Linked DNA regions of Casimicrobium huifangae. Each later gene encodes a partner of the first gene's protein in a complex. Links are inferred from orthologs where the notes say so. Each region holds a gene or a part of one and is shown in the gene's direction. Other genes may lie near its edges.

The links.
Region 2: the proteins of tldD (region 1) and pmbA are in contact, whole or in part, in a solved structure (PDB 5NJ9), measured with the Escherichia coli proteins. The link is inferred for Casimicrobium huifangae from one-to-one orthologs.

Annotation. Positions count from the first base shown.
Region 1 is NZ_CP041352.1:2,037,760-2,053,283, forward strand. What follows is about bases 10,449-13,329. They hold tldD (metalloprotease TldD), read left to right. Parts: upstream 10,449-11,111; coding sequence 11,112-12,548; downstream 12,549-13,329. Other genes in these bases: FKL89_RS09370 (DUF7948 domain-containing protein), read right to left, coding at 10,449-10,809; FKL89_RS09380 (hypothetical protein), read left to right, coding at 12,593-13,329. Also shown: FKL89_RS09325 (AMP-binding protein), read left to right, coding at 1-160; FKL89_RS09330 (RidA family protein), read left to right, coding at 157-561; FKL89_RS09335 (P-II family nitrogen regulator), read left to right, coding at 736-1,074; large conductance mechanosensitive channel protein MscL, read left to right, coding at 1,111-1,536; FKL89_RS09345 (ABC transporter substrate-binding protein), read left to right, coding at 1,851-2,993; FKL89_RS09350 (branched-chain amino acid ABC transporter permease), read left to right, coding at 3,121-4,149; FKL89_RS09355 (branched-chain amino acid ABC transporter ATP-binding protein/permease), read left to right, coding at 4,151-5,902; FKL89_RS09360 (ABC transporter ATP-binding protein), read left to right, coding at 5,905-6,633; FKL89_RS09365 (dienelactone hydrolase family protein), read left to right, coding at 6,938-7,852; more of FKL89_RS09370, read right to left, coding at 7,954-10,448; more of FKL89_RS09380, read left to right, coding at 13,330-13,738; FKL89_RS09385 (hypothetical protein), read left to right, coding at 13,858-14,562; FKL89_RS09390 (BLUF domain-containing protein), read right to left, coding at 14,590-15,006; folE (GTP cyclohydrolase I), read right to left, coding at 15,009-15,524. UniProt on the Escherichia coli protein: Metalloprotease involved in CcdA degradation. Suppresses the inhibitory activity of the carbon storage regulator (CsrA).
Region 2 is NZ_CP041352.1:3,030,016-3,045,635, reverse strand. The notes cover bases 11,688-14,664. They hold pmbA (metalloprotease PmbA), read left to right. Parts: upstream 11,688-12,497; coding sequence 12,498-13,832; downstream 13,833-14,664. Other genes in these bases: FKL89_RS13655 (TRAP transporter large permease), read left to right, coding at 14,619-14,664; FKL89_RS13660 (TRAP transporter small permease subunit), read left to right, coding at 13,999-14,604; yjgA (ribosome biogenesis factor YjgA), read right to left, coding at 11,757-12,269; mog (molybdopterin adenylyltransferase), read right to left, coding at 11,688-11,732. In the rest of the region: nicotinamide riboside transporter PnuC, read right to left, coding at 1-74; FKL89_RS13715 (TonB-dependent siderophore receptor), read right to left, coding at 98-2,287; FKL89_RS13710 (high affinity choline transporter 1), read left to right, coding at 2,620-4,080; FKL89_RS13705 (SDR family oxidoreductase), read right to left, coding at 4,105-4,878; FKL89_RS13700 (FAD-binding oxidoreductase), read right to left, coding at 4,875-6,203; ubiquinone biosynthesis regulatory protein kinase UbiB, read right to left, coding at 6,223-7,770; FKL89_RS13690 (sensor domain-containing diguanylate cyclase), read left to right, coding at 7,837-9,300; FKL89_RS13685 (COX15/CtaA family protein), read left to right, coding at 9,354-10,568; FKL89_RS13680 (YXWGXW repeat-containing protein), read left to right, coding at 10,653-10,997; more of mog, read right to left, coding at 11,133-11,687; more of FKL89_RS13655, read left to right, coding at 14,665-15,620.

The DNA of each region.
Region 1 (15,524 bases):
CAATCTCGCCCCTTACAAATACCCGCGCCAGATCGAATTTGTGACATCGCTGCCGCGCACCGAGACGGGCAAACTGCAGCGCCATCGCCTGCGCGAAATGGAACGCAACGCGTTGATCGCATCGGCATCCGCAACGGCACAGGAGGCAAAACAATCATGAAATTCCTGCAACCGCCCGACTGGCTGCCGCCGAAGGGGTACGCCAACGGCATCGCCGCGCGTGGCACGATGATTTTTGTTGGCGGCCAGATTGGCTGGAATGGCCAGCAGCAGTTCGAAACCGACGATTTCATCGCGCAGACCGCGCAGGCGCTGCGCAACATCCTCGCCGTCCTCCAAGCCGGCGGCGCAGGAGCCGAGCACATGGTGCGCATGACCTGGTACATCATTGATCGTGACGAATACGTTGCCCGGCTCAAGGAACTGGGCGCGGTGTACCGCGAGGTCATGGGCCGCAATTTTCCGGCCATGAGCTGCGTCGAGGTCTCTCGTCTGGTCGAGGCGCGAGCCAAGGTGGAAATAGAGGTGACGGCGGTGCTGCCGGACGCCATCAAGGCCTGATCGCCTTAGCTGTCGTTAGGATTTGTCTTTTCTTCAAAGGCTATGCGCCCGACAACGACTGCTTGACGCATACTCTTCGGCGCTTCTGTCGCCCGGCACCCGTCTGGCATACTGCGGGCAGTGTGTTGCGGCGATTTCGTGTCGCAACTGGCGGGTCACGATAGAGGAGCGTGCATGAAAAAGATTGAAGCAATCATCAAACCGTTCAAGCTCGACGAGGTGCGTGAGGGCCTGGCCGAGGCAGGCATTACCGGCCTGACGGTTACTGAGGTCAAGGGCTTCGGGCGTCAACGCGGCCACACCGAGCTGTACCGCGGTGCGGAATACGTGGTGGACTTTCTGCCCAAGACCAAGGTTGAGCTGATCGTGGGTGACCAGGACGTGGAGCGGGTGGTCGAGGCCATCATCAAGGCTGCGCGCACCGGCAAGATCGGCGATGGCAAGATTTTCGTGTCGGCAGTGGAGCAGGTGGTCCGCATCCGCACGGGAGAAACCGGGGATTCCGCTATCTAGCGGGCAACGAGCCAATCACACTGAGGAGAAACTGGCATGTCGATGATGGAAGAGTTCAAAACCTTTGCCCTGAAAGGCAATGTGATGGATCTGGCCGTGGGCGTCATCATTGGCGGCGCCTTTGGCAAGATCGTCGATTCGGCTGTAGGTGATCTGATCATGCCGATCGTCGGCAAAATCTTCGGCGGCCTCGATTTCTCCAGCATGCTGATCGTGCTCGGCGACAACCCGAACAAGCTGACCGCGCTGGCTGATCTCAAGAAAGCTGGCATCGCCACCTTTGCGTACGGCAACTTCATTACCGTGCTGATCAACTTCATTATCCTGGCCTGGATCATCTTCCTGATGGTCAAGGCCATGAACAAGATGAAGAAGGAAGAACCAGCTGCCCCGGCCGCGCCGGCGCCGACACCCGAAGACGTGCTGCTGCTGCGCGAGATCCGCGACAGCCTCAAGAAATAGGGGCTTCGGGCGCGGCGATGCCGCACCCGTGCGACAGTCTGACTGTCGTCCAAAAAGAAAAACCGACCACTTGGTCGGTTTTTCTTTTGCAGGCCGCTAAACTTGGGGCTTGGGTCTGTGGCTGCCTTGCTGCAGACGGGTTTACGCCCTTGGCTACCCGTAAACACGCGTTCAAAATGCGTGAGACGTGGGTTGAGGGTAACAGTGCGTCATATGCATTTTTCTGCAGTTTTCGATGGTTGCAAATCCTCAAAATTGCTTATACTTGATAACTAAATCGCTGGATTGACCCGGAGATTCATAAGGAGGTTCGAATGGTCAAGGTACTTTGCGCTGCGGTAGCGGCCGCGCTCGCTGCATCGGCAGCACACGCACAACTCAAGGTCGGCCTGACGCTGTCGCTGACCGGTCCGGCGGCCTCGCTGGGCATCCCTGAGAAAAACACGGTTGACCTGATGCCGAAGAAGATCGGCGGACTCGACGTCACCTACGTCGTGCTCGACGATGCATCGGACACTACCAAAGCGGTGACCAACACCAAGAAGCTGATCACCGAAGACAAGGTGGACGTGATCGTTGGTTCGACCACCACGCCGAACGCCATGGCGATGATCGACGTCGTTGCTGAGGGTGAAACCCCGAACATTTCGCTTGGCGGCTCGGCGCGCATCGTCGACATCGCCAATCCGAAGACCAGGTGGGTGTTCAAGGTTTCGCAGCATGACTCGCTGATGGCCGACGCTATCGCGGTTCACGCCAAAGCGGCCGGCATCAAGACGATGGGCTTCATTGGCTACAACGACGCCTACGGCGAGGGCTGGCTGGTTGAAATGAAGCGTTCGGCAGAAACGGCCGGTATCAAGCTTGATCCGATCGAGCGCTTTAACCGTACTGATGCCAGCACCACTGGCCAGACGCTCAAACTGATCTCGGCCAAGCCTGATGCCATTCTGATCGTCGGCTCCGGCACGCCGGCTGCCACGCCGCATAAAGAGCTGGTCGCGCGCGGCTACAAGGGCCGTCTGTATCAGACGCACGGCGTCGGCAACTCGGACTTCCTGCGCGTCGTCGGCAAGGACGGCAACGGCGCCTTCCTGCCTGCCGGCCCGATGCTCGCTTATGAGCAACTGCCGGACAGCAACCCGATCAAGAAAGTCGCCAAGGACTACATCACGCAGTACGAAGCCAAGTTCGGTCCGCGCACGACCTTCGGCGGCCACGCCTGGGACTCGTACCTCGTGCTCGACAAGGCGGTTCCGGTCGCGCTCAAGTCTGGCGCCAAGCCTGGCACCAAGGAGTTCCGCGCCGCACTGCGCAATGCGCTGGAGAACACCAAGGAAGTGGTCGGCGTGCACGGCGTGTTCAACATGTCCGCGACCGAACACAACGGCCTCGATAACCGTGGCCGCACGATGTTCATGATCAAGGACGGCAAGTGGGCGCTGGCGACGAAGTAACGTCGGTCTAGCGTCACTGAGGATGGGGCGATCCGGGATACCGGTTCGCCCTTTTTTTGAGGTTCGCCGACCGTCGCGGGCCTTGTCAGAATATCCGTCCCCGTTGCCGACTGCCGAAAGCTGACCGATGGACTTTTCAATTGCTGCGCTGCTTGCCCAGGATGGCCTGACCAATGGCGCCATTTACTGCCTGCTGGCGCTCGCACTGGTGCTGGTATTCGCGGTGACGCGGGTGATCTTTGTGCCGCAGGGTGAGTTCGTCGCCTTCACGGTGCTGACACTGGCGGCGTTCGAGCAGAACAAGCTGCCCGGCACCGTCTGGCTGCTGCTGGCGCTGGGCGTGACGGCCGCCGTGGCGGAGGTGTTGACCTACCGCAGCGATGTGCGGCGCATGCTGCGCGCGATGGCTGGCTCGGCGCTGCCCAGCATGGTCGCTGCAGCGCTGGTGTGGGGCGTGCATGCCATGCAGGCGGGTTTTCTGCTGCAGGTGCTGGCAACGGTGCTGGCAGTCACCGCGATGGGGCCAGCCGTGTATCGGCTGGCGTTCCAGCCGGTGGCGACGGCGCCGGTGCTGACGCTCCTGATCGTTTCGGTCGCGGTTCACTTCGTGCTGACCGGGCTCGGCCTGCTGTTCTTTGGCGCAGAAGGCGCCCGCACCTCAGCGTTCACCAACGAGACATTCAGCATCGGTGGCATCAACATCTCCGGCCAGAGCCTGCTGGTCTACGCTTTTACCGCCGTGCTGGTGGTGGCGATGGGGCTGTTCTTCAAATACACGCTGTTCGGCAAGGCGCTTCGCGCCACGGCCGCGAACCGCACTGGCGCCCGCCTGGTCGGCGTCAGCCCCAACTTCGCCGGCAGCCTGAGCATCACGCTGGCGGCGGCAATCGGCGCCATGTCCGGCCTGCTGATTGGCCCGATCACCACGGTTTACTACGACTCTGGCTTTCTGGTCGGCCTGAAAGGCTTCGTCGGCGCCATCGTGGGCGGATTGGCGAGTTACCCAATCGCCGCTGCTGGCGCGATCTTTGTCGGCCTCATCGAGTCATTTTCATCGTTCTGGGCCAGCGCCTACAAGGAGGTGATCGTCTTCACGCTGATCCTGCCGATCCTGTTGTGGCGCTCGCTGACCACCCATCACCACGAGGAGGAGTGAGATGAAACCTCGTGTTCTGGTTGCCGCTGCCGTGGCCGTCATCGCTGCGGCGCCGTTGCTGGCGCCGGCCTTCTACGTCACGCTGCTCAACTACATCGGGCTGTACAGCCTGGTAGCACTCGGACTGGTGCTGCTCACTGGCGTCGCCGGGCAAATCAGCTTCGGGCAGGCCGCCTTCGTCGGGCTCGGCGCCTACACCACGGCGGTGCTCACGACCCAATACGGCATGTCGCCATGGATCACGCTGTTCATTGCCATCGCCATCACGCTGGTGATTGGCTACGTGCTGGGCATTATCACGCTGTCGATGGGCGGGCACTACTTGCCCCTGGCCACCATCGCGTGGGGCATTTCGCTCTACTTTCTGATGGGCACCATTGAGAGCTTTGGTGGCTTCACCGGTCTCACCGGCGTGCCCCCGGTATCGATCTTCGGCTACACGCTGGAGAAGGAAGACCACTTCTACTATTTCATATGGCTGGTGGTGCTGGGGGCGCTCTGGTGCGCCGCCAATCTGCTGGATTCGCGGCCCGGCCGCGCGATTCGTGCGCTGAAGCAGGGCAGCACGATGGTGGAGGCGTTCGGTGTGCACCCGGGGCGGATGAAGACGGCCGTGTTTGTCATCGCCGCCGTGCTGGCCTGTTTGTCTGGCTGGCTGTATGCCCACCTGCAGCGCTTTGTGAACCCGACGCCGTTTGGCATCAATCAGGGCATCGAGTACCTGTTCATGGCCGTGGTTGGCGGTGCCGTCAGTGTGTGGGGCGCGGTGCTTGGTGCCACGCTGGTCACGCTGCTCAAGACCTGGCTGCAGGACTTGCTGCCGAAGCTGCTGGGTGAGGCGGGTCAGTTCGAGATCATCGTGTTCGGCGTGTTGCTGGTGCTGTTGCTGCAATACGCCCGCGAAGGCCTGCTGCCGTATCTGCAGCGCTTTGTGCCTTCGCCGAAGCGGCCCTTGCCGGCGGCAGCGGACCACCTGCAGCATCGCAATATGCCGGCTGCCGGCACCCCGGTGCTAGAAGTGGACACCGCACGCAAGACCTTCGGCGGGCTGGTTGCCGTCAACGATGTGTCGTTCGACGTCAAAGCCTGTGAAGTGGTCGGGCTGATCGGCCCGAACGGCGCCGGCAAGAGCACCTGCTTCAACCTGATTTCCGGCGCGCTCGAGGCTACCTCCGGGTCAATCAAATTCATGGGCCACGAGTTGATTGGCGAAACCGCAAGCTCAATCGCGAAGCTGGGCTTGGGCCGCACCTTCCAGCATGTGAAGCTGGTGCAGACCATGACGGTGGTCGAGAACGTGGCGCTGGGCGCCTACCTGCGCGGCAGCAAGGGGGTCATCCCCTCCGCACTGCGCCTGAACAAGGCGGAAGAAGAGGCCGCCTTCGCCGAAGCCGTGCGCCAGTTGCAGCGCGTAGGCCTCGCCGAGCACGCACACGACGCCGCCGGCAGCCTGCCGCTGGGCAAACAGCGCGTGGTGGAGATTGCCCGCGCACTGGCGGCAGACCCGATCCTGCTGCTGCTCGACGAGCCGGCCGCGGGCCTGCGCTATGCCGAAAAGCAGCAGCTCGCCGCGCTGATCAAGACGCTGAAAGGCGAGGGCATGACCGTGTTGCTGGTGGAGCATGACATGGACTTCGTCATGGGTCTGGTCGACCGTCTGGTGGTACTCAATTTCGGGCAGAAATTGGCGCAGGGCCTGCCGGAGGCCGTGCAGGCCGACCCTGCCGTGCGTGAAGCCTATCTCGGAGCCTGATGATGAGCGAAGCACTACTCGAAGTTGCCGACATCCACGTTGCCTATGGCCAGGTGGAGGCCGTGCGCGGTGTGTCGCTCAAGGTGCCGAAGGGCCAGATTGCGACGGTCATCGGCCCCAACGGCGCCGGCAAGACCACACTGCTGGGCGCCATCATGGGCCTGTTGCCGGCGAAGGGCGAAGTGCGATTCGCCGGCGAGCGCATCGACGGCCGTGACACCGAGGCGCTGGTGCGCCGCGGCATCTCGCTGGTGCCGGAAAAGCGCGAGCTGTTCGCCGACATGACCGTGCAGGAAAACCTTGAGCTGGGCGGCTTTTCACGGCGCCGGGCGGGTGAATCGCGAGCCGCGCTGGCGAACACCATGGAAGAGGTGTTTGCGCTGTTCCCGCGGCTCAAGGAGCGCCTGCCGCAACTGGCGGGCACCATGTCCGGCGGCGAGCGGCAGATGCTCGCGGTTGGCCGCGCGCTGATGGGCAAGCCGAAGCTGCTGCTGCTCGACGAGCCAAGTCTCGGGCTGGCGCCGCTGATCACCCGCGACATCCTCGCCACCATCTCGCGGCTGCGCGAGACCGGGCTCTCGGTGCTGCTGGTCGAGCAAAACGCCCGCGCCGCGCTGCAGACGGCCGACTATGGCTACGTGCTCGAAACCGGCGACCTGAGCCTCGAAGGCAAGGCGGAAGACCTGCTGCATGACGAGCGGGTGATCGCTACTTATCTGGGCAAGCGGTAGGGCTCCCCTTGGCAGGCACGTGGGCAACGAGTTGCCCACCCTACGCGGCTAGCCCACACTGCTGGTTGAGCCCTAACCGTGTCGCCAGCTTGAGTGCCACTCATCAGCTTTTCGATGAAAGCCTTATCGGACAGGGGCTCGGACGGTGAATCGCACGTTACTCGACTAGGCCTCATTCCGCCGCCTGAGCCCATAGCCAATGCGGGTTAGCGATAAAAGTCGTTAGCCACGGCGATTGTTTCCCCGCTACCGCAGTAGCGGTTGACGCGCTACAGTGAACGCTTCAATCAAGCGGAGTAGCGCCATGAGCCAGCAGCAACAGTCCCAGCCGGTGACCCAGATCGAGATTGACCAGCGCGTCTACGATCTCTACGACGAGTATTGCCACGGCAAGATTGACCGTCGCGAATACCTCAAACGCGCCTCGGCGCTCGCTGCGCTGGGCATCCCCGCGCTGGCGATGGCGACCTCGCTGCTGCCGCAATACGCCAAGGCGCAGACCATCTCGTTCACCGATCCGCGTATCAAGGCAAGCTACGTGACCTACCCGTCACCCGGCGGCAACGGCGACGGCAAGGACATGCGCGGCTACCTCGTGCAGCCCACCGGCAACGGCCCGTTCCCCGCGGTGCTCATCATCCACGAAAATCGTGGCCTGAACCCCTACATCGAGGACGTCGCGCGCCGCGCCGCCGCCGCCGGCTACCTGGCGCTGGCGCCGGATGGGCTGGCACCGCTCGGCGGCTATCCCGGCAATGACGACGATGGCCGCACGCTGCAGGCCAAGCTCGATCAGGCCAAGCTGCGCACCGACATGCTCAACGGCGCCAAATGGCTCAAGGCGCACAAGCTCTCCACCGGCAAGCTCGGCGTCACCGGCTTCTGCTGGGGCGGCGGCACCAGCAACTTCCTCGCCACCGCGATGGGCAGCGACCTGCAGGCATCAGCGCCGTACTACGGCGCCGCAGCGGCGACGGCCGACGTAGGCAAGATCAAGGCCGCCATGCTGATCCACTTTGCCGCCAAGGACGACGGCATCAACGGCATGTGGCCGGCGTACGAAGCGGCGCTAAAGGCAGCCGGCACCCGTTACGAGGCGCACATCTATCCCGACACACAGCACGGCTTCCACAACAACTCGACGCCGCGCTACAACGAGGCCGCCGCCAAATTGTCGTGGGATCGCACCATCGAGCACTTCAAGAAGCATCTGGCCTGACCCAGGCGGCGCCCACCGGTGATCGATGGCGCCGCCGCTATCGCCGTGCGCGCTGACCGGGTGGCGCAGCGCACGCTCGGTCAAACCACAACGCAGCGAAGCTACTGAAACGCCGACGGCGAGTAAGGGAAGTTCGTCCCGCAGAATTGGTTGAGCCGTTTACGCACCGGGTTCCACGCCGGTATGCCGGTGCCCGCGATGATGGCGTCTGCGCCAAAGCCCAGCATCGCGCGCACGAGGATCAGCCCTTCCAGTGGGGCCGAGAGCGTGTTGTCGCCACTCATATCGAGATTGCAGGCGATGTTGGCGTTGCCCGTGGAGCTGCGGAATGGGTAGGCGGTGCCGCTGATGATGAGTGTCGTTTCGGCGGTGCCGCCGGGGTTGGCACTGGTGTGGCGTACGGCGATGTAGTCGCCCGACAGAAAATCCCACGATCCGGAGAACCAGCCGGTGGAAAAACACGGTGATGCGCAGCCCACGTTGGGCGTCACGCATACGCCGGGCTGTGTAGCGATGCAAAACTCGCTGCCGACCGCGCCGGTCACGTAGGCCGTTTGCTGATTGTTCGGCGGCGTGGGCGTGATCGTCAGTCGAACTTCGTTGGACGTGCGCACACTGTTCGGTGGCACGTTGCTTTGATGAATGAAATTGAACGGATTCGGAATACGGTTCACGGCTGTCAGATCGGTGGAAAGGCGGCTCACGAAACCGTCACCGCCGCCGCCAAAGGTCCCTTGCTGCGCGTTAACGGTCGGGAAACCTCCGAAATTATTAAATCCCGCCAGATACACGCTGCCGCCATCGGGCGCCACGGCGAACGCGATCGGGGAGTCATACCCCGTCCCGCCCAGATAGGTGCCTGCGCGGCGCGCGGTCAGCGCGGCGTTCAGACGCACGATGAAGGCGTCGTAGCTCCCGCCGCCGTAGGTGCTCTGATAGCCGTCGGCGACCAGCGCGGCAGGCAGGCCACCGTCGGTATCGCCCAGCACGAAGATTTCTCCAGTCTGTGGATGAATGCCGACCCGGCACGAGGAAGAACAGTCGTTTCCCGTGTCACCGAGATACGTGGATTGCAGAATGGCCGTGAGATCGGGGCTCAAGCGGCTGACAAAACCATCGTTTAAACCACCGCCAAAGGTCGACTGTGCACCGCCCGCGCGTTGCGGCAGATCGCTCGAGAACGTGCTTCCGGCGACGATAACCTCTCCGCTGACGGGGTGCACGGCAACGCTATGCGCGCTGTCGCCGCCGGAACCGCCCAGATAGGTCGCACGCATCAGGGCCGAAAGGTCCTGTTTGAGTCGCGCGACGAAAGCGTCCTGAGAGCCGCCGATCACTGCCTGCGCGGCGCCCGCGAGCATGGCGGCGGGCAGTCCGCCGCCGGTCAATCCCGCGACAAAGATATCCCCCGAGCGCGGATCGATCGCCAATGCATTGCCGATTTCGGTGTTGGTGCCCCCGATAAAGGTGTAGCGCGTAGTCGTTGTGGCCGGCCCAGACAGATCGGCAGGCAGGCGTGCAGCGAAGGCGTCAAAAAGGCCGCCAAACGAAGTTTGCGATCCCACTAGCGTGCCCGGCAGCACAGCGGAACTGGTTGAACCGACGACATGAACGAAACCCGTGTGAGGATGCACAGCGATGGCGTTAATTTCCTCGCCCAGCCCGGCACCGCCAAAAAACGTTGCTTTCGTCAACGTGCGCAAATCTGCACTCAGCTGCGCGACAAAGCCGTCTTGAGCATTCGCGTCGCCAGCGCCCGCGTGAGTGGGCTGAAGCGCGTTGGTCGTGCTGCCTGCCGGGAACGTCGACGTGCCCGCGACTTGTCCCGCTACATACACCGCACCACTGCCCGGATGAAACGCGATGGCGTTACAGCGAACGTCACCGTTGCCGAGATAGGTGGACTGCAACAACTGTTGCAGGTCAGCGCTGTAGCGACTGACGACGCAGGACGTGCCTGTAGCGCTCGTCTGCGCGCCGCTCGCCGTCTGCGGGAAGCCTGGCGAATTGGTAATCCCGGCGACATACACCTGGCCCGAATGCGGATGCACCGCGATGGCATTGACTTGATCGTAGCCGGTGCCGCCGAGATAGGTCGAAGCGAGGAGCGGATCGATCACGAGTGGGCGGCTGGCGTCATATTCACCCAGCGTGAAGCCGTAGCGCTGCTGCGAAGCATCAAGCGCGTAGGCGACGGGCACCGGTGTGCGCTCGCCCGACGCTGTTTCCTGAAACGCAATTGGCGCGGTGAAGGCGACCGGGCCGTTGCCGGTGTGGGCGATGAGTTCGCCTTTGTCGTTGATTTCGAGCTTTTGTGCGCCATCGAGTTTGATGCGGATTTGCTTCGGGTCGTGCTGCGCCGCGACGGTGAAGATTTTTTCGACGTTCGCACCCGCGTTGTTGCGCGTCGCGCGCAGTTGCACGTTGACGCCGGGGTAGATGTCGCCGAGGTTGACGCGCTGATAGCCAGAGGTGCTGTGCGCGGACGCCTTCGCATGCGTGTGGGTGAAGTCGCTGGTGCGGGTAGCGCCGGGTTGATCGCCGACCGGCGCCGTGATGATCCGTTTGCCAGTGGCCGAGACGAAGGATTCGCTGAGAGCCCAGCCGCCGGTGGCAGTTTTGCGGGCCGGGGGCAAGCTGTAGACGAGCTGACCGTCGGTGGTCACAAACAGCGTACCGGCAAAGGTCGGAGCGGCAAACGCGGCGCGCGCGTCCCACTGGCCGGCGTTGGCTACGAAAGGCACCGCCGAAAGGGATGCTTTGGACAGCATGCCCGCTTGATCGGGAGCCAGCACGGCCTGCGCCGGGTGGCTGAGCAGCATCAGAGACGTCGCCAATGTGAGTCCGGCGAGGCTGGCGGAGCGCATCTGGCGGCGCAGGCTGGGGTGATACTGTGGGCCGCGAAAAAACGACTGGCCAAATGGACGCCCGCCCGCGGTGGCGCTGCTGTGCTGCATTGATTTCCCCTCAGAAGCGGCTGCTGCGCCTGTTTGTTGTTCGCACCGTATTCGATAGACACGCCCCGGCATAGCGAAATGCACCAATTGCACCCTGTCAGCTTTATGCGGGAATGACCATTGCATAAGGGCTTGAGGCGCTAAAGCGGTGAAAGTCGACCCGCCATCAAAAGTGCGCTAAAGCCCACAGCCACTGTGCATTCTTGACGAAAGTTAATCGTTGTAGTGGTCGGCTGCCGACAGCGAATGGGCCGGCAACGCCTGTGCTACCCTCACCGCGTTTTTCCTCCGACGACTGTTTGATGTCTGCCTCTCTCGCTACCGCGCAATCGCTGCTGCTCGCCCCCGCCAACCTCTCGCTCGACCAGCTCTCCGCCACGCTTGGCGGCTTGAGCAAACGCGGCGTGGAGTTCGCCGATCTTTACTTTGAGCATCACAAGTCCGAGTCCTGGTCGCTGGAAGAGGGCATCGTCAAAAGCGGCAGTTTTTCGATTGAATCCGGGGTGGGCGTGCGCGCGATCACCGGCGAGCAGACGGCGTTCGCCTACTCTGGCGACATCGGTCTGGCGTCCATCACCGAAGCCGCCAATACGGTTGCGGCGATCGGCCGCGCCGGGCAGAGCGCTTCGGTCGCAGTGAATGGCAAGACGGTGCATCCGGCGCTCTACACGGCTGCCGATCCGCTGGCCTCAATCAGCGACGACGCCAAGATCGCCCTGCTGCGCGAAGCCGAGCGCATCGCCCGCGCCCGTGACCCGCGCGTAACGCAGGTGATGGTGAACCTGGCCTGCGAGCATGTGGTGATGCTGGTGATGCGTACGGATGGTGTGATCGCTGCCGATGTGCGGCCGTTGTGCCGCCTCAACGTGTCCGCCATAGTCGAAAGCAATGGAAAGCGTGAGCAGGGCCGTTCTGGTGGAGGCGGTCGTTACGGCTTCGAGCACTTCGATAGCGAATTCATCACCAAGCGCGCTCACGAAGCGGTGGACATGGCGATCCTGAACCTTGATGCCCGTCCCGCCCCAGCGGGTGTGATGCCGGTCGTCTGCGGGCCCGGCTGGCCCGGCGTGCTGCTGCACGAAGCGATTGGTCACGGTCTCGAAGGCGACTTCAACCGCAAGGGCTCCTCGGCGTTCACTGGTCGCATCGGCGAACGTGTCGCCGCGCCCGGCGTGACGGTACTGGACGACGGCACCCTCAAGGACCGTCGCGGCTCGCTCACCGTGGACGACGAAGGCACGCCGACGCACGCCACGGTGCTGATCGAGGACGGCATCCTCAAGGGGTACATGCAGGACACCATGAATGCCCGCCTGATGGGCGTCGCGCCCACCGGCAATGGCCGCCGCGAGAGCTACGCGCACCTGCCAATGCCGCGCATGACCAACACCTACATGCTGGGCGGCCAGCATGATCCGCAGGAAATCATCGCCAGCGTCGAAAACGGCATCTACGCCGTCAACTTCGGCGGCGGGCAGGTGGACATCACCAGCGGCAAGTTCGTCTTCACCATGGACGAAGCCTGGAAGATCGAAAACGGCAAGCTGATGTACCCGATCAAGGGCGCCACGCTGATCGGCAACGGCCCCGATGCCCTCACCCGCGTTACCATGATCGGCAACGACATGGCGCTCGACGAAGGCATCGGCGTCTGTGGCAAGGAAGGCCAGAGCGTGCCGGTCGGGATCGGGCAGCCGACGCTGCGTATTGAAGGCCTGACGGTGGGCGGCACGGCGTAGCCGCCCCACCGCCAATTTCGTCGCGAACGGTACAGTACCGGGAAATGAGCGACGCCAACCAAACCCCGCGCTTTCGCCGCACGAAGCGTGTCGCAGTGGTACTGGCTGGGTTGCTGATTCTCGTTGTCGCACTGCTTGTATTGCGCTGGCAGCTCGCGACCCAGCGCATTGATCAGGTTGCAACAAAGGCCGCAACATTGGCTGCTACCCGGAAGGTGGCCGTTTCGGGTGACGATGCACGCCGCGCTGGCGCGCCCGCCCGCCTTGGTGGCGCCAGTGAGGCAGCGGGCGTTGCTGCTATGCATATGTCGAGCGTCGACGCTTATCGCGAGCGAAGTGCTGATGACCGCGCTGCATTGCCTCACATCCGCGGTGCAATGGACGGTGCTGCATTGGCGCGGCTGCAGACGCTGGCGGATGCGGGCAACGCCCGAGCAGCCTGCATCCTGAGTGCTCAGGCAACCAAATGCAACTTCCTGCCTGGCGTCGTTCGCGACAGCATTACCCAGCTGTCTGCCGGCGTGGCCTTGCATCACGAGCGCGGCAGTATTCCATCGCCCGAAATGTTGCGCGCACTGGAGCACTCTCGCACCAGTGCATCCGCCCTTGCCCGCGAGTGTGCGGGGGCGCCGGCGATGCCGCCGGACGCCGCGTGGCGGTATCTGCTGCAATCGGCGTTGCTGGGCTATGAGCCGGCGATGCTGCTATTTTCGCAATGGCCGCCGGTTGACTTTGGTGAACCCAATACCTCTGTCGATGCGGTCATCGCCTACCTTCGCTATTCGGGTTCGCTGACCGAGGCGCTTGCGCAACGCGGCGATCTCAACGCGATCACGTCGCTGACATGGGAGTACGGCCACCACGGTCCGAACGTACTTCAGGCGCTGGGCCTGCGTGCGCTGCCGGCAGATCCGACTCGTGCGCTCATGTATGCCTACGTACGCGAGGGGGTGATGCTTCGCCGCGAGGCCGAGCGTCCCGGATCGACCGCGGCATATGGCCAGGCACATGCCGCAGTGGAGCGCGTTCTTCCCGCCGTCGACGAAGCGGGCCGGCAGTGGGCGCGGCAGATGGCGGATCAAATGCTGGCGACATTCACACCAGACGCGCTTCGCCCGTCGGCCCCCGCATCGGAACAGGCGGAAGAGCCCACGCTGTGGCAGCAACTCGAGGACATATGCAGGGAGTAAAACGCTACCGGCGTCGGCGTTGTGTGGCGATACACGACGGCGGTCGCGCGTTGATGGCATGATTGCGGCCGCAAATTCGTCTACTTGTCCAGCTCATTGCATTAATCCGGAGTTGATCCATGTCCCGCCCATTGCTCGCTGTCGTCCTCGTTGCACTGTCTGTCACCGCCTGCGGCCCCAGCCCCGAGCAGGTGGCGCGTGAGGAGGCGCTGAAAAAGCTCGATCAGGCCGCCAAGGAGATGGAGGCAGCAGGCAAACGCGCCGAGGCTGCCGCCGCCAAGGGCGATGTGGGCGCGGCTGTCGGCGAGGCGATGAAGGCGTTGGGTGGGCTGGCGGGCGCCGCCGGCGGCGGTTCGTATGAGCCGGTGGACTTCCGCAAGCTCAAGGAGGCGCTGCCGCAGGAGCTGCCAGGCTTTGAAAAGGGCGAAGGCTCGGGCGAGAAGAACAATGCTTTCGGCATTTCAGTGTCTGAGGCGAAGCAGTCGTTCCGCACCGCCGACGGCAACAAGCGCGTGCGCTTCGAGATTACCGATCCGGGCTCACTCGCCGGCCCGTTCGCGCTGGCCAACGTCTGGCTCAACGTCGAGGTGGACAAGGAGTCCGGCGACGGCTACGAGAAAACTTCCACCGTCGGTGGCCGCAAGATTCACGAAAAGTGGAGCAAGGACAGCAAGCGCGGCGAGGTGCAGATGGTCGTCGGCAACCGTTTCATGGTTGAGGTGAATGCCGAAGGCGTGGAAATGAACGACGTCAAGGCCCTGCTTGGCAAGGTTGACGTCGCCCGACTGGAAGCAATGAAGGGCGAAGGCAAGAAAGCGTCGTAGTCGCGACGCGATCCGTGCTGCGGCGGCTCAGGACACCGCCGCCGTCTGCATCAACTCTTCGATCAGGGCCACCGATACGGCGCCCGACACCGCATAGGGATCAAGCACCGCCTTCGCCGAGTGCTTCAGCAGCACCGCCATATTGAGGCGGTCAAAGCTCACCTTGCCCATGGACCAGTCGGCAAACTTGCGCGCCATGATTTCCTCGAAGTGCAACAACTGAACGTCATGATGACGCGGGTCTCTGGCGATCCGGTTGTAGGTTTCGCTGACTTCCTTGCGACCGCCCTCCAGCATTTGCAGAAAGATGAATGTGTTGGTGCAGAGCACCCCGGTAATGCCATTGGCCGGGTTGTTGCGGCGGGAGACGGCGAGGATATCTTCGAACTGGGCGGGCGTCAGCGTCGCTTTGGCGCGGCTGGCATAGACGAGACGGACGAGCATGATCAGGACTTTCGGCTATCAATCAAAGCGAGAAATTCGCGACGCAGGTTGGCGTCTTTCAGGAACGAGCCGCGCATCACGCTGTTGATCATCTTCGAGTCAACATCCTTGACGCCGCGCCACTGCATGCAGAAGTGATCGGCCTCCATCACCACGGCGAGGCCATCCGGCTGAATCTTTTCCTGCAGCAGGTTGGCGAGCTGGCTCACCGCTTCCTCCTGAATCTGCGGGCGGCTCATCACCCAATCCGCGAGGCGCGCGTACTTTGACAGGCCGATCAGGTTGGAATGCTGGTTGGGCATCACGCCGATCCACACGCGTCCCATGATCGGGCACAGGTGATGCGAGCAGGCCGAGCGGATGGTGATCGGGCCGACGATCATCAGCTCGTTCAGGTGCTCTACGTTGGGGAATTCGGTGACCGAGGGCTGCGCGGTGTAACGGCCACGAAACACTTCATTCAGGAACATCTTCGCGACGCGCTTGGCGGTGTCCTGTGTGTTGTGGTCGCTCTCGGT
Region 2 (15,620 bases), 980 kb from region 1 along the record:
AGCGCCAGCACGAAGGCGATCACCTCCAGCCAGGTGACGGCGGTGCCGAGCAGGGTGAAGGCGGTGTCGAGCATGGCGCTGCAATGTCAACGATGGGCTAGAAGTCCACCGTCACACTCGCCCGCACGGTACGAGGCGTCGATGGGAAGAGATAGACGCCGCCCCAGTAGGTGGTCGGCGCTTCCCGCCAGTAAACGCGATTGGTCAGGTTTTCCACGTTGAGCCGCCACAGCGTGGACTTTCCGGCCAGTTTGACCTGATAGCGCACGCCTGCATCCAGTTGCCACGCGCTGGGCAGCGCCACGCTGCCGTCCGCCGTGGCAGTCTTGCCGGATTCGTACGTGGCGAGTGCGTTGAGCGCCAGGCCGGGGACGGCGGCGACCTTGTAATCGGCAAACAGCGATGCCTTGCTGCGCGGCACGTTGGTCACGCGCTGATCGACGAGTGCCGGATCAACCGCGCGGGTGTACTTCGCGTCGAGCAGCATCAGGCTCGCCTGCAGCGAAAGCGCTTCGTCGAGGCGGCCAGTCGCGGCAAGTTCGACGCCACGGTGGCGCGCTTCCTTGCCGCCAGCAACGCGGCGCGGAATCCCGCTCGTTGTCGCGACGTCGTCAGCGTAAGGCTTGTCGATACTGAACGCAGCGGCGGTTAGCAGCATGCGCGGATTCAACTGCCACTTGCCACCGATCTCGACCTGCTTGCTCTTGAGCGCCGGCAGCGCTTCGCCGTAGTTCACAAAGCGCGACGGCCGGTTCGGCACCGCCTCCAGCTCGGCGCCCTGGCCCCACGACGCATAGAGCATGGTGGCGCTGGAAGGCGACCAGGCGAGGCCGGCCCAGGGTGTGGCGACCGTCTGATCGTAGGCAACCGCGCGCGACCCATCGCTTCGCTCGCTGGCGCGATGCAGGCGGGACACACGCACGCCCGCAAACGACTGCAATTGCGCGCCCAGATCGCTCTGCAGCGACGCGTAGCCCTCTACCGCGCGCTCGCGACTGTTGGTGTTGAGTTCGGTAAGCGAAGGGTCCGCCGGCAGTGCGACCGGGGCGAAGATGTTGGTGCTGCCGACGTAGTTGTAGGCCTGCGTCGGCGGCAGATCATTGCGCACGCTGCGGCCAGACAGGCCGAAACGCGCGTCATGGCGTACGCCCAGGGCATTGAAGCGCCCGGCAACCGATGCGTCCCAGCTTGCCACCTTGCGCTTTTCGCCTTCGCTACGGAAGTCATACACATCGACATCGCCGTTGGCGCAGAGGCCGGGATACACGTAGGTTGGTGCGTTGGAGCAGCCATCCGGGAAGGCCAGGCGATCATTGATGCGCGATTGCTGCACATTCGCTGCGACACGGGCGCTCCAGTCGGCATTGAAGCGGTGCTTGAGAGCAAGTTCTGCCGTAGTGACCTTCGCCTGGAACGGCAGGGACCATGACTGGTTGTTCAGATTGAGTCGCGGATTGACGGGCGCGGGCAGGGTGTCGCCGCCGCCATCACCGTCGCGATCCAGCAGGCCGAGGCCGGGGACCGACGGCTGGCTCTTGCGGTGATATTCAAAGTCCGCACTCAGCGATGTTTGCGCTGACAGTTGGGTCGCCAGCGCGAGGCTGGCAAACTGGCGGTCGCCACCGGCGCGATCAAACTGGTTGCGCAGGCGTTCAGCTGCCACGTTCAGGCGCGCACCGATGCTGCCGAGCATCACGTTGCTATCCACATGCACCCTGGCACCGCCGCGTTCGTCGGTGGCAAGCGTCGCGGTGGTGAATGCGTCCCTGAGCGGAGCCTTGGTGACATAGTTCACCAGGCCGCCTGGCGCCGACACGCCCGACTGCAAACCGGCGACCCCTTTGAGCACTTCGATGCGTTCCTTGTTTTCCAGTGCAATGGGCGCGTAGTTCGAAATGGCGAGGCCATTGCGACAGAAGTTGCCGGCCTGATCAAGCAGAAAGCCGCGTACCGACAGGCTTTCGATGTAGCCCGTAGTGTTGTAAGCGTCGGCGAGTGAGGCATCCAGCTTGAGCAGGTTGGACAGTGATTGCGTCGCGGTGCCCGCCAGCAGATCGGCGCCGATCACGGTAACGCTTTGCGGCGTCTTGGCAAGCGGCGCGCTGAAGCCACCGACATCGGCGTTGTCGATGTCGAGCACCGGTGCCGATTTGGCCGTGATGGTGACGGTGTCCACGCGCTGCGGTGACGATGTGGTCGTCTGGCCGACTGCGTTCGTGGTGGCGAGCGCAGTGGCGACAGCCGCCGCGACGGCAGTGATGGGGGAGGGAGTGAAAGTAGTTGCCATCGAAAGTCCTGAATCGACGGCAGGGTCAAGTGCACGAATGGCCCGACCAGAAACGGTGCGGACTGATATCTGCGACGCTTCCCTGCGCAAGTATTACCTTGATCAAGTTCCAGGGTGTCATCTCAGCCCGGTGGCTTGCGCCGCCGAGCACCCCTAGCGTTGGTGGGCATGCAATCTGCATGTCCGGATGCGAATTGTAGCGGCGCGCAAACCCGTACACTTGCGCCTGTTCAAAATTCGAGCGCTGGCGGCGGTGTGCCGCATGGCGCCGGGCCGGGCGCGCTGAACGTCATCCGGCCTCTGCGGTAATTGAGGCGATTCAGGGGTAAGGCATGCTGCTTGCGTTCGTTTTTCTCTATCTGCTGGTGACGATCGGTATTGGCCTGTGGGCGGCGAAGCGGGTGAAGAACACGGCGGACTACGCCATTGCCGGTCGCCATCTGCCGCTGATCATGATCGTTACCACGACGTTCGCGACCTGGTTCGGCAGCGAGACGGTGCTGGGCATCGGCGCCAAGTTCGTGCAGGGTAATCTGGGTACCGTGGTTGAGGACCCATTCGGCGCCTCGTTCTGCCTGATTTTCGTCGGCCTGTTCTTCGCCGCGAAGCTCTACAAGCAGACGCTGCTCACCATCAGCGATTACTACCGTCAGCGCTTCGGCAAATCGGTGGAAATCCTCTGTTCGATCATCATCATGCTGAGCTATCTCGGCTGGGTCGCGGCGCAGGTCACGGCCCTCGGTCTGGTGTTCAACATCCTCTCGCATGGCGCCATCAGCTTCGAATGGGGCATGGTGATCGGGGTTGCCTCCATCCTGATCTACACGCTGTTCGGTGGCATGTGGAGCGTGGCGCTGACCGACTTCATCCAGATGATTGTGCTGGTCGTGGGGCTGTCCATCATTGCCGTCATGGCCGGCCACATGGCCGGCGGCGCCGACAAGGTGATCGACTACGCGCAGAGCAAGGACATGTTCCGCTTCTTCCCGGAGCCGAACGCGAAGGACATGATCTTTTTCTTCGCCGCAGCAATCACCATGATGCTCGGTTCGATTCCGCAGCAGGACGTGTTCCAGCGCGTGATGTCCGCCAAGGACATCAAGGCTGCCACGCGCGGCCCCGTGATCGGCGGCATCTGCTACCTGCTGTTCGCCTTCGTGCCGATGTTCCTGGTGGTGGCTGCGCTGATCATCATGCCCGAGCAGACCGCCGAGTTGCTGAAAGGCGACACGCAAAAGATCCTGCCCACGCTGGTGCTCGAACACATGCCGTTCGTGGCGCAGGTCATCTTCTTCGGCGCGCTGCTTTCCGCCATCAAGTCCTGTGCGTCGGCGACTCTGCTTGCGCCAAGTGTGACGTTCATCGAAAACGTCTACAAGCACTGGAACAAACACATGAGTGACCAGCAGACACTGAAAGCCATGCGCATCGCCGTGCTGGTGTTTTCGGTCATGGTACTTGGCTACGCGATGGCATCGCGCGGCACCAAGATTTACGACATGGTGTCCGGTGCGTATCAAGTGACGCTGGTCGGCGCCTTTGTCCCGCTGGTCTTTGGCCTCTACTGGAAGCGTGCCACCACGCAAGGCGCGATCGCATCGATCATTCTCGGCGTGCTGGTCTGGCTCGCCGTCATGCTGTTGCCGGGTTGGGGGGAGGCGTTCCCGCAGCAGCTCGCGGGCGTCCTTGCGTCACTGACCGGGATGCTGATCGGCTCGCTGGCGCCGCAGTGGATTGAAAACCATCGCGGTCACGTGCACCACTTCGTTGGGTCACCGGAAGGGCAGGCGTAGCGCGGCAAGTTCCGGGCATCGTGGTCAGAACTTCAGTCGTTTGAAAATCCGCTCGGGTACATGCTTGATGATCAGCATGATCAATGCCCAGAATCCCGGCAGATAGACCACGTCGCGCTGCCTGTCGATCGCTTTCAGGACGCCTTCGGCGATGGCTTCGGGCGTGGCCCACAGGGCGCCTTTCTTTGTGATGTGCGCGGTCATCGGCGAATCGATGAAACCCGGCTTGACGGTGACGACGTGCACGCCGCGCGTGGCCATACGCGCACGCAGGCCCGAGCAGAACGCGGTGAGCCCCGCCTTGGCGGCGCCGTAGGCGTGGTTGCTGCCGCGCCCGCGATCACCCGCGACGGAGGAAATCGCCACCACCGTGCCGCCGCCCGCGCGCTCGCATGCAAGTGCCAGCCGCTGCGCCCACTGCGCGGCGCTGACGAAATTGAGTGTGAGCTCGTAGTCAAGATATTCGGCGCTGGTTTCGGCATGCGCTGAATCGGTGAGACTGCCGTGCGCGACCAGCGCAACGGCCGGCGTTGTGGTCGCGCAGAGGCTCTCGATGAAGACAAGGTCAGCAAGATCGCCGGCATGGGTGCTGGCCGACGCTGCGCCACGCATGCGCGCATCTGCCGCCACGCGATCCAGCGCATCTTGATTGCGCCCGACCAGTGCCAGCGTTGCGCCGCGTGCTGCCCACAGCCGGATTGCCGACTGGGCAACGGCGGAGGTGGCACCGACTACTACAACTTCGCGCGCTGTTGCCGCCGTCGTTGACTTTGCTGTCGACGCAATGTTGCCGCTCATGTCTGCGGTCCTTTCTGATGAACATCTGCAGTGACGCGGCGCCAGAACGACGACGAGATCGCCGGGTCGCGCGCGGCCTCCAGCTCGCGCCAGCGCGGGAAGAAGCGCTGGAACATCGCCGCTGACATGCGCGCGTCCTTGGCCGGGTAGACGCGACCGCCGACATCGGCGACCATCGCATCAGCCCGATCCAGCGCACGGCGGTCACGTTCATCGGGCGCCGGGATATCGAGCGCAACCGTGGTGCCCGCCATCGGGAAGCTCATGATGCCGGGCGAGGGTACATCGCCGAACGTTTTGATCACGGCGAGGTAACTGGCCACGCCCGCCTCGCGCAGATGCGCGAGGATTCGCGGCACTGTCTCGCGTGCTGCCAGCGTGGGCACCACGAACTGATACTGGATGAAGCCGCGGCGGCCATAGGCGCGGTTCCACCCGTTCACGGCGTCGAGCGGGAAGAAGAACGGCCAGATCGGGATCACCGATCGCTGCGCGGTCTTGGTCGCGTGCAGCCGGTAGTACAGCGCGTTGAAGGCCCTGGCACTCCAGCGGCCGAGCACCCATTGCGGCGCATCGATTGGCACCGTGAGTCGCGCCGGTTGCGGCGCGAGCCATTCGTCGGGACCGTCGCAATGTCGGCCACGAAAGAACACGCCGCGCAGATCACGGTCCAGCGTGTCGATCCAGCCAACGGTGTATTCCCACGGCTTGCTGTCGGCGTCGAGTTCGAGATAGCCGTCAATACCGGCGCCGCTGCGTCTGCCGCCGAAGAGACGAATCTCCTGCTCGATGCCGGGGCCGGGGATTCGTTTGAGTCGAATATCAGTGTCGAGCATCAGCCCGCTTAGGCCCAAACCGGCGACAGTTGTTGCGAATCGCGGGTGGTCGGGCGAAATACGAACGGCAGTGGCGCAATCGCTACGAGCGAGTGTCAACGATTCGACAAAGCCGCCAAAGCTGCCCGCAACGTGATGATTCTTGCCATGCACATCGTTGGCAATTGCGCCGCCCACCGTTACGTAGCGCGTACCGGGCACGACGGGCAGAAACCAGCCGCGCGGCAACATCACTTGGGCGATATCGGCCAGTGTCGCGCCGCTCTCACAACTCAGCACACCGCTTACGTTGTTGAACGCTAGCAGCCGGTCACGCCGGAAGTTGTGCAGCAAGGTGCCGCCGTCATTGACGCAAAGATCGCCATAGCTGCGACCCAGGCCGCGTGGCAGGAAGTTTGAAGTCGGAAGCGGCGCGTCGCCAGCGTATGCGTGCTCATGGGAGACGCGATAGCCGCGTCCCCAAGGCTGATCGAGCGACAGCGGCGTCATTCGTCTGCCGCGCCGTGATTCATTCCAGCAGCAGCGATATCCACAGCGTGCCCAGAATGGCCAGCAGGCAGAAAGCGATGATGGCGAGCCAGACGTTGGTCCACAGTGACCGCGTGTGGATGATGACCGGTGCCGGCGGCTCGGCGCGCCGCTCCAGCGCCTGATGAATCAGTCTTGGCAACTGCGGCAGCGCCGACGACAAATAAGGTGCCTGTTCGGTCAGGCGCTTCACAATCGCCTCGGGGCCGACCTGATCGCGCATCCATTTTTCGAGGAATGGCTGCGCTGTGGCCCAGAGATCGAGGTAGGGATCAAGCTGGCGACCAAGCCCTTCCACGTTCAGCAGCGTCTTTTGCAGCAGCACCAGCTGCGGCTGAATCTCGACGTTGAAGCGGCGTGACACCTGAAACAGCCGCATCAACACTTTGCCGAACGAGATGTCGGCCAGCGGCCGGTCGAAGATCGGTTCGCAGACGCTGCGAACGGCGTTTTCCAGCTCGTCCACGCGGGTGCCCGGCGGTACCCAGCCTGATTCGATGTGCGCCGTCGCCACCCGGCGGTAGTCGCGACGGAAGAACGCAAGGAAGTTCTCCGCGAGATAGCGGCGGTCAACATCGGTCAGCGTGCCGACGATGCCGAAGTCCATACCGACATACTGGCCCAGATGCGCCGCATCGGTGCGCACGGCGATATTGCCCGGATGCATGTCGGCATGGAAGAAACCATCGCGGAACACTTGCGTGAAGAAGATTTCCACGCCATCGCGCGCGAGCTTTTTGATGTCAACACCTGCCTCGCGCAGGGTATCCACCTGGCTCACCGGCGTCGCGTGCAGGCGCTCCATCACCATCACGTTCTGCTCGCACCAGTCCCAGTGCACCTCGGGCATGTAGAGCAGCGGCGAGCCGGCGAAATTGCGGCGCAGTTGTGAGCAGTTGGCGGCTTCGCGCACCAGATCGAGTTCGTCGTGCAGATATTTGTCAAACTCGGCGACCACTTCGCGTGGCTTCAGGCGCCGGCCATCGGCACTGAACTTTTCAACCCAGCCGGCGAGCACACGCAACAGCGCCATGTCGCTCTCGATCACGGGCTTGATGTTGGGCCGCAACACCTTGATGGCGACCTCGCGTGATTCGAAGGTATCACCCTCCTTGAGCTGGATCGAGCCGAAATGCACCTGCGCCACGCTGGCGCTGGCCACGGGTTGCCAGTCGAAGCTGGCGAACACCTGCTCGACCGGGCGGCCGTAGGCGGCCTCGAGCACGCGGCGCACGTCCTCGGCCGGAAACGGTGGCACGCGGTCCTGCAGCCGCGAGAGTTCGCTGGCGATGTCGGGTGGGATCAGATCGGGCCGGGTGGACAGCACCTGCCCGAATTTGACGAAGATCGGGCCCAGTGACTCCAGCGCACGGCGCAGCCGCTCGCCGCGCGGCATGCTGTGGCTGCGCGCACCGAGCAGTTTGCCGAGGCCGCGCAGCAGGGGATTGGGAGCATCGTGCAGCACGAACTCGTCGAGCCCGTAGCGATGAAAGACGGCAACAATTTTTGCCAGACGGAAGAGACGCATGCCCTGATTCTATGGGGCCGTACTTTCCCGGTTGTCTTTCGCCATGACCACGACGACAATGGCGCGATGTTGTCGTCTGCTTCATCCACTGATCCCGCTGCTCCCGATCCGCTCTTTGATCTGGCGCCCGTGTCACTCTGGCTGGAGGACTTCAGCGGGGTCTACGAGCTGCTGCAATCGTGGCGCAGCGACGGCGTGACCGACATTCGCCGCTTCCTGACCGACGATCCGGCAGCGATCGGCAAGTATTTTTCGCGAATTCGGGTGCTCAAGGTCAATCAGCGCACCCTTGATCTCTACGGCGCAAAGGATCTCGATGCGCTGCTGGCGGCCGGCGACCGCATTTTCGACAACAGCGACCAGAACGCGGCGATCGCTGAAATCAGCCAGCTGTGGAACGGGGCTCTGTCCTATCGCACCGAGACCATCAACTACGCACTCGATGGCAGCCGCCTCGACATCCGGCTCAACGTCAACCGGCTGGCTGATGCGGCCCGCCCGTGGGATCGCATGCTGATGGCGATCGAGGACTTCACTGCCGAGAAGCGGGCGCGGCAGGCGGCCGCCAGCAACGAGGCCTATGCCCGGGGGCTGTTTGACCTGTCGCCGGTATCGCTGTGGGTGGAAGACTTCAGCGAGGTGAAATCGCTGCTCGATGATGTGCGCGAGCAGGGCATTACCGACTTCCGCACCTTTGTCGACGTGCATCCCGAGTTTGTGCAGTCCTGCATGGAGCGTATTCGCGTCGTGGATGTCAACCGCCAGACCCTCAACCTGTTTGGCGCGAGCAGCAAGGACGAGCTGCTGGCGCGGCTGCCGGAGATCTTTCGCGATGAAATGGGGCGTTCGTTCGCCGAGCAACTGCTCGACTGCTGGCATGGCAATCTGTTCCAGTCGCGCGAAACGCTTAACTACTCGCTGCGCGGCGATGCCATCAATCTGCACATGCAATGGGCGGTGCTGCCGGGCCATGAGGCAGACTGGGATCTGGTGCAGGTTGCACTGACCGACATTACGGCACGCAAGAAGGCAGAGTCCTACCTTGAATTCCTCGGCAAGCACGATGCGCTGACCAAGCTGCGCAACCGCGCTTTCTACGACGATGAAATCGCCCGGCTCAACCGCCGTGGACCGTTCCCGGTGGGTGTGCTGGCCGTCGATTTGAACGGCCTCAAGCGTGCCAACGACGAGTTTGGTCACGCCGCTGGCGATGCCCTGCTGCGTCGTGCGGGCGAAGCGCTGAAGAAAGCCCTGGGCGATACCGCGCAGGTAGCCCGGGTTGGGGGTGATGAATTTGCCTGCCTGCTGCCGCGTCACACCGCCATCGAAATGGCGACCCTGATGGAGAGCCTGAAACTCGTGGTCGAGCTGAACAACCAGTTCTACCAGGGACCGGCGCTGTCATTCTCGATTGGCACCGCCGTCTGTGAGCGCGCCGGCGAGCTTGATCGCGCCCTGCGGGCGGCGGACGATGCCATGTACGCGGCGAAGCGGGTTTACTACCAGGGTGGCGCTGACCGCCGCGGGTGAGGGGCGGAACGCGCGCGTGCCCGTGCTGTGTTGGCCGCGCCTAAAATTGCGGTTTGCCTCGCCTGCAGGCTGCACACACCGAACTGCCCATGCCTTCGTCCGAGCCAATCATCTGGCAATTCTCGCTGTCCACGGTCAACGCGATCATGTGGGTGGCGCTGCTGCTGCTGGCGCTCTGGTTTGGCTTCCGCTTGCGCTGGGGGCGACTGGTCGCACTGGTCGCGTTCCTCACCTTCGACCTGATCGTATTCGGCGGCTTTGTCCGTCTGACCGACAGCGGCCTTGGCTGCCCGGACTGGCCCGGCTGCTATGGCCAGTTGCTGCCAGCACAGGCCAGTGCGCAGATCAATCAGGCGATTGCCGAGCAGGGCGGTACGCACGGGCCGGTGAGCCACGGCAAGGCGTGGATCGAGATGCTCCATCGCTACCTGGCGTCGTTCATCGGTGCGCTGATCCTGGTGATGTTCGTGCGGGCGCTGCTCGCGCAGCGCCGCCGTTCCGGCGCAACACTGACTGATGCTGCGACACCGGTGAACTGGTACTGGCCGGCGCTGTTGCTGGTCGTGGTAATCGCGCAGGGTATGTTCGGTAAGTGGACAGTCACGCTGAAACTGATGCCCATCGTGGTGACGGCGCACCTGATGGGCGGCATGCTGCTGCTGGCGATGCTGCTCTGGTTCTGGACGCGGCAACGACAGCGCGAGGGCGACACCCGGGCGATGACGGTGGCTGTATCCGGCCGTACTCGCGTGCTGGCTTGGCTGGCGCTCGCCGTGCTGACGGTGCAGATATTTCTGGGCGGCTGGGTCAGCACCAACTACGCAGTGCTTGCCTGTGCCGATTTCCCTGGCTGCAACGGCAGCCTGACGCCGCAGGTGGATTGGGCCGAGGGATTTGCATTCGCGCGCGCGCTGGGGCGCAATCCAGATGGCAGCTTTCTGTCGATAGAGGCATTGCGTGCCATTCACTGGGCGCATCGCTGGGGAGCGCTGATCACCACCGTCGTCGTGATCGCAGCAGCGCTGGCGCTGATGCGCGCGCACGCCGCGCTCAGGCAGCAGGCAATCCTGATCAAGCTGGTGCTGCTGGCTCAGATCGGCATCGGGATCGCCACGGTGTTGCTCGACCAGCCGATCGTGCTGGCCACTGCGCACAACGCGATGGCCGCGCTGCTGCTGGCAACGCTGGTGGTGGCGACGTGTCGCGTCAGCGGTCTGCGCGAATGGCAGCCGTTCGCAATTTCGACCAATCTGCGTAAGCAAAAGTAACAGTGGTATCTGGCGTCAACCTCGCGTTGACGCCGTTCGTTGGCAGGGAGTCAACGCGGGAAATGCCCCGCACAGGAGGCCCTCATGCGCATTCGTTCAATTTCACCCCTGTCCATTCGCCCGCTCGGCTCGATACTGCTCAGCGTTGCCGCCGCCGCCGTACTCACCGGCTGCGTCGTTGCAGCGCGGGTGCCTGGCCCGATCGTCTATGTCGATACGCCGCCGCCGGCCGCCTATGTGGAGCCGATCCCGGCGACGCCCGGTGCTGGCTATGTGTGGATTGGCGGCTACTACAGCTGGGTGGGTGGCCGCTACCTGTGGAACCGTGGGCACTGGACCTTGCCGCCAGCCGGCTACCGCACATGGAACACCGGCTACTGGCATCGTGACTACCGCGGGCACTACTGGGTACCCGGTCACTGGCGCTAGCAACTTTTTGATCAGACCCCCATTGGATGTGGGCTAAATAACCGAAATCGATAAAAGTCGAGTTTTGGGTAATTGTGGCTGACAGCCCAGTTGAAATGGGGGTTTCGCGGAAAAGCTGATACCGGTGCGCGGCGTTCAATTCGACGCTGCTGGCGCCGGCCGGATCGCGTTTTTCGGACGGAACGCCTTGCAGACGGTGTCGTTGGTTTCGATGTAGGGGCCGCCGATCAGGTCGATGCAATAGGGCACCGCAGCGAAGATGCCATGCACGCTGGCCTTGCCGTCGGCATCGCGCAGCCCTTCCAGCGTCTCCCTGATGCTCTTGGGTTGGCCCGGCAGGTTGATCACCAGCGCGTTACTGCGGATCACCGCCACCTGCCGTGACAGGATCGCGGTCGGCACAAAGTGCAGGCTGATCTGCCGCATCTGCTCGCCGAAGCCCGGCATCACCTTGTGCGCAATCGCCAGCGTGGCTTCCGGCGTGACGTCGCGTCGCGCCGGTCCGGTGCCGCCGGTAGTGAGCACCAGATCGCAGTGCTCGACGTCGCAAAGCTCCACCAGCGTTGATTCGATCAGCGGCTGCTCGTCAGCGATCAGCCGCGTTGCCCAATTGACCGGATTCCTGAGTGCGGCGCCCAGCCACTCCTGTAACGCCGGAATGCCCTTGTCCTCGTAGACGCCAGTGGAGGCGCGATCGGAAATGGAGACAACCCCAATTTTTACTGCGTCAAACACGTTGCCAGCCCGCCGTTTTACTGTTCAGATTTTTGTCATCGCGCGATAGACCACGCGAAACACCTGCCGTGATGCCGCTGGCGCCTCGCCACGCGCCGCCTGCGTGCGAGCCTTGCCGATCAGGGTTGCCAGCTCCTCGCGGTCAACCTCGGGCTGCGCCGTGAGGAACTCGCTCAGCGCATCGGGTTCGGCGATCAGCCGCTCGCGCCAGCGCTCGCTGGCCTTGAACGCGGTCTTGTTGGCCCGGGTGCCGGTTTCCCAGCGATCAATCTGGGCGCGGATCGGCTCCGGGTCCACGTCGCGCATCAGCTTGCCGATGAACTGCATGTGCCGGCGCCGCGCTTCGTGCTTGCCCACGCGTTCCAGCTCGTCGAGCGCGTCGCGCAGGGCTTCGGGCAAATCGAGCTGATCGAGGTGATCACGGCTTAGCGTGGTGAGGGTTTCGCCCAGCTCCTGCAGCGCGTGCATGTTCTTCTTGAGCTGCGTCTTCGACGGTTCGTCGACGACCGGACGTGGATTCTTCGGGGGGCGGGCCATGCCACGATTTTGCCGCAAGGCCACTCGGCTATGCTTGAGAAGCGCTAAACAAGTCCCTCGCGAGCCGCGCATCGACGGACTCGGGCGGCTGGTTTCGTTGCAAAGCCTCGTCGTAGCCCCGCTACGACTGCGTTTTGCGCCTCGCCATCCATCCCGATCCGCCGCGCGCAGCTTCGCGGGGACTTATTCAGCGCTTCCCTTGTCGACCGTCTTTTGCCTGCTGCTGCCATGTCTTTTGCCCTCTCGTCCGATGCTCTCCGTGATGTCGCGCTCGCTGCGCTGGACCGTGCCCGCCGCGATGGTGCCGATCAGGCCGAAGCCGAGGTGACGCAGGGGAATGGGCTCAACGTGACGGTGCGGCTGGGCGAACTGGAAACGCTGGAGCACAACGTCGACAAAGGGCTCAGCGTGACCGTTTACGTTGACGGCCGCAAAGGCAACGCGAGCAGCGGTGACTTTTCGCCGGATGCAGTCAACGCCGCCGTCGACAAGGCGCTGACCATCGCCAAATACACCAGCCCCGATCCGTTTGCCGGCCTGGCCGATGCCGCACTGATGGCGAAAGATATTCCTGATCTTGACCTCTATCACCCGTGGGCGATCGATGCCAATTCGGCCATTGCGATTGCCAAGCGCTGTGAGGATGCCGGCTTCGCTGTCGATGAGCGCATTGACAACAGCGAAGGTGCGTCGGTCAGCGCCAGCGAATCGGAATTCGTCTATGCCAACTCGCACGGCTTTTGCAGCGGCTACAAGGGCAGCGCGCACTACATCGGCTGCGCAATGGTCGCCACCGATGGCGACAACATGGAGCGCGACGACTGGTACACCTCGCATCGCGTGCCAAATGCGCTTGAGGCTGCTGAGGCGGTCGGGCGCAAGGCGGGCGAGCGGGCTGTGGCGCGCCTCAACCCGCGCAAGCTGGCCACGCAAAGCGCACCAGTGCTGCTGACACCACAAATCGCCGGCGGCTTTATTGGTCACGCGATCAGCGCGCTGTTTGGCGGCTCGCTGTATCGCAAGACCTCGTTCCTGCTCGACAGCATGGGCAAGCCGGTGTTTGCACCGCTGGTCGATATCGTGGACGATCCGTTCATTGCGCAGGCCTACGCCAGCTCGCCGTTTGATCAGGAGGGCGTCACCTGCCAGCGGCGCAGCATCATCGAAAAGGGCGTCGTGCGGGGCTACTTTCTCTCTGCTTATTCGGCGCGCAAGCTCGGCATGCAGTCCACCGGCAATGCCGGCGGCAATCACAATCTGCTGGTGACGCCGACGATGCGGGGCGATACCGCTGTGCTGGCCAGACAAATGGGGCGCGGTCTTGTCGTCACCGAGCTGATGGGGCAGGGCGTCAATCCAGTGACTGGCGACTATTCGCGCGGGGCCGCCGGCTTCTGGGTCGAGGGCGGCGAGATCGCCTATCCGGTGTCAGAGATCACCATCGCCGGCAACCTGCTCGATCTGTATCAGCGTATCGTTGCCATCGGCGACGACATTGACCGTCGCGGCTCGAAACTGGTGGGCTCGCTGCTGATCGAGTCGATGCAGATCGCTGGTACCTGACCACGTACTGACCAAACAACGCAAACTTGCGCGGTGCAACCGCTGACCGCGCTTTTTTTGTTGTCGATCAAATCATTGTGCATGGCATCACGCGGGTAAACGCCGTATGCAAAGCGTTTGAATCCGGCAAGAATTTCTTGCAATGCAACAAACGGGGAGTTAACAAATGCAGGGCCTGCTTGCACTAAGCAAAGCCGTCGACAAGCTCAACACCGGGATCGGCTGGTTGATGATGTGGATGATCTTTGCTTCAACAGTCATCAGTTGTGTCAATGCCATCGTACGCAAGGCATTCGACATCGGCTCCAACGCTTTTCTCGAAGTGCAGTGGTATTTGTTTGCGACATCCTTCCTGCTGGCAGCGGGTTACACACTGCTGAACAACGAGCATGTACGCATCGACGTAGTCTCGGGCCGCTTTTCCAAACGCGGGCAAATCTGGATCGACATCATCGGCTTCGTGCTCTTCCTGCTGCCGGTCTGCTTCGCGGTGCTTTGGTTCTCGATGCCCTGGTTTCTGCAGGCGTTGCGCTCCGGTGAGACTTCAGCGAACGCCGGCGGGCTGATCCTGTGGCCGGTGTACGCCATGCTGCCACTGGGTTTTTCGCTGCTGCTGCTGCAGGCATTTTCCGAGCTGATCAAGCGTTTCGCCTTTCTGAAAGGCTTGATCGACGACCCGACCGCCAAGAAGGGTGAGAAGTCGGCTGAAGAAGAGCTGGCTGAAGAAATCCGTCGTCTGGCCGAGGCCAACGCGCAAGGCAGCAAGGCGTAAGGGAACCCATCATCATGCTGCAAGCAATCATCAACAATATGGCCCCGATCATGTTCGCGGGCCTGATCGTCTTCCTGCTGTTCGGCTTCCCGGTGGCATTCAGCCTCGGTGCCTGCGGGTTGTTCTTTGGCTTCATCGGCATCGAACTGGGCATCCTGCCCGAGTCGCTGCTGCAAGCACTGCCGTTGCGGATTTTCGGCATCATGAAGAACGAGACGCTGCTGGCGATTCCGTTCTTCACATTGATGGGGCTGATCCTCGAACGAAGTGGCATGGCCGAGGATTTGCTCGACACCATTGGTCAGTTGTTCGGCCCGGTACGTGGCGGTCTCGCCTTCGCCGTGATCTTCGTCGGCGCGCTGCTTGCTGCGACCACCGGCGTGGTGGCGGCTTCGGTGATCTCAATGGGGCTGATCTCGCTGCCGATCATGTTGCGTTACGGCTACGACCGGCGCCTGGCGAGTGGTGTCATTGCCGCCTCCGGCACGCTGGCGCAGATCATCCCGCCGTCGTTGGTGCTGATCATTCTGGCGGACCAACTCGGTCGCAGCGTAGGCGACATGTACAAGGGTGCGTTCATTCCCGGCTTCATTCTGACCGGCATGTACGCGCTGTACGTGATCGGCGTTGCCTTCATCAAGCCGGCCTGGGTGCCAGCGTTGCCACCGGAAGCCCGCACCATCCGCGAAGACAACGGCAAGTCCGGCCTGCCCTCGTTGTTGGCTCTGACCATCATCTCGACGACCGCCGCGGTTGTCTTTGCCCAGAACTACGGCGCCATCCTGACCTGGTGGAAGGGGCAACCGCCACTCTCCGTGCCGCTCGATGAAACGATTGTCGTAGCAATGTGCGTTGGTGTGTTGATCGCGTTTGTTGCGGCCGTGGTCAACAAGCTGACGGGCTGGGGCCTGCTTTCCCGCATGGCTGAGCGAGTGACTTTCGTTCTGATCCCGCCGCTGCTGCTCATTTTCCTGGTGCTCGGTACTATCTTCCTCGGCATCGCCACACCGACCGAA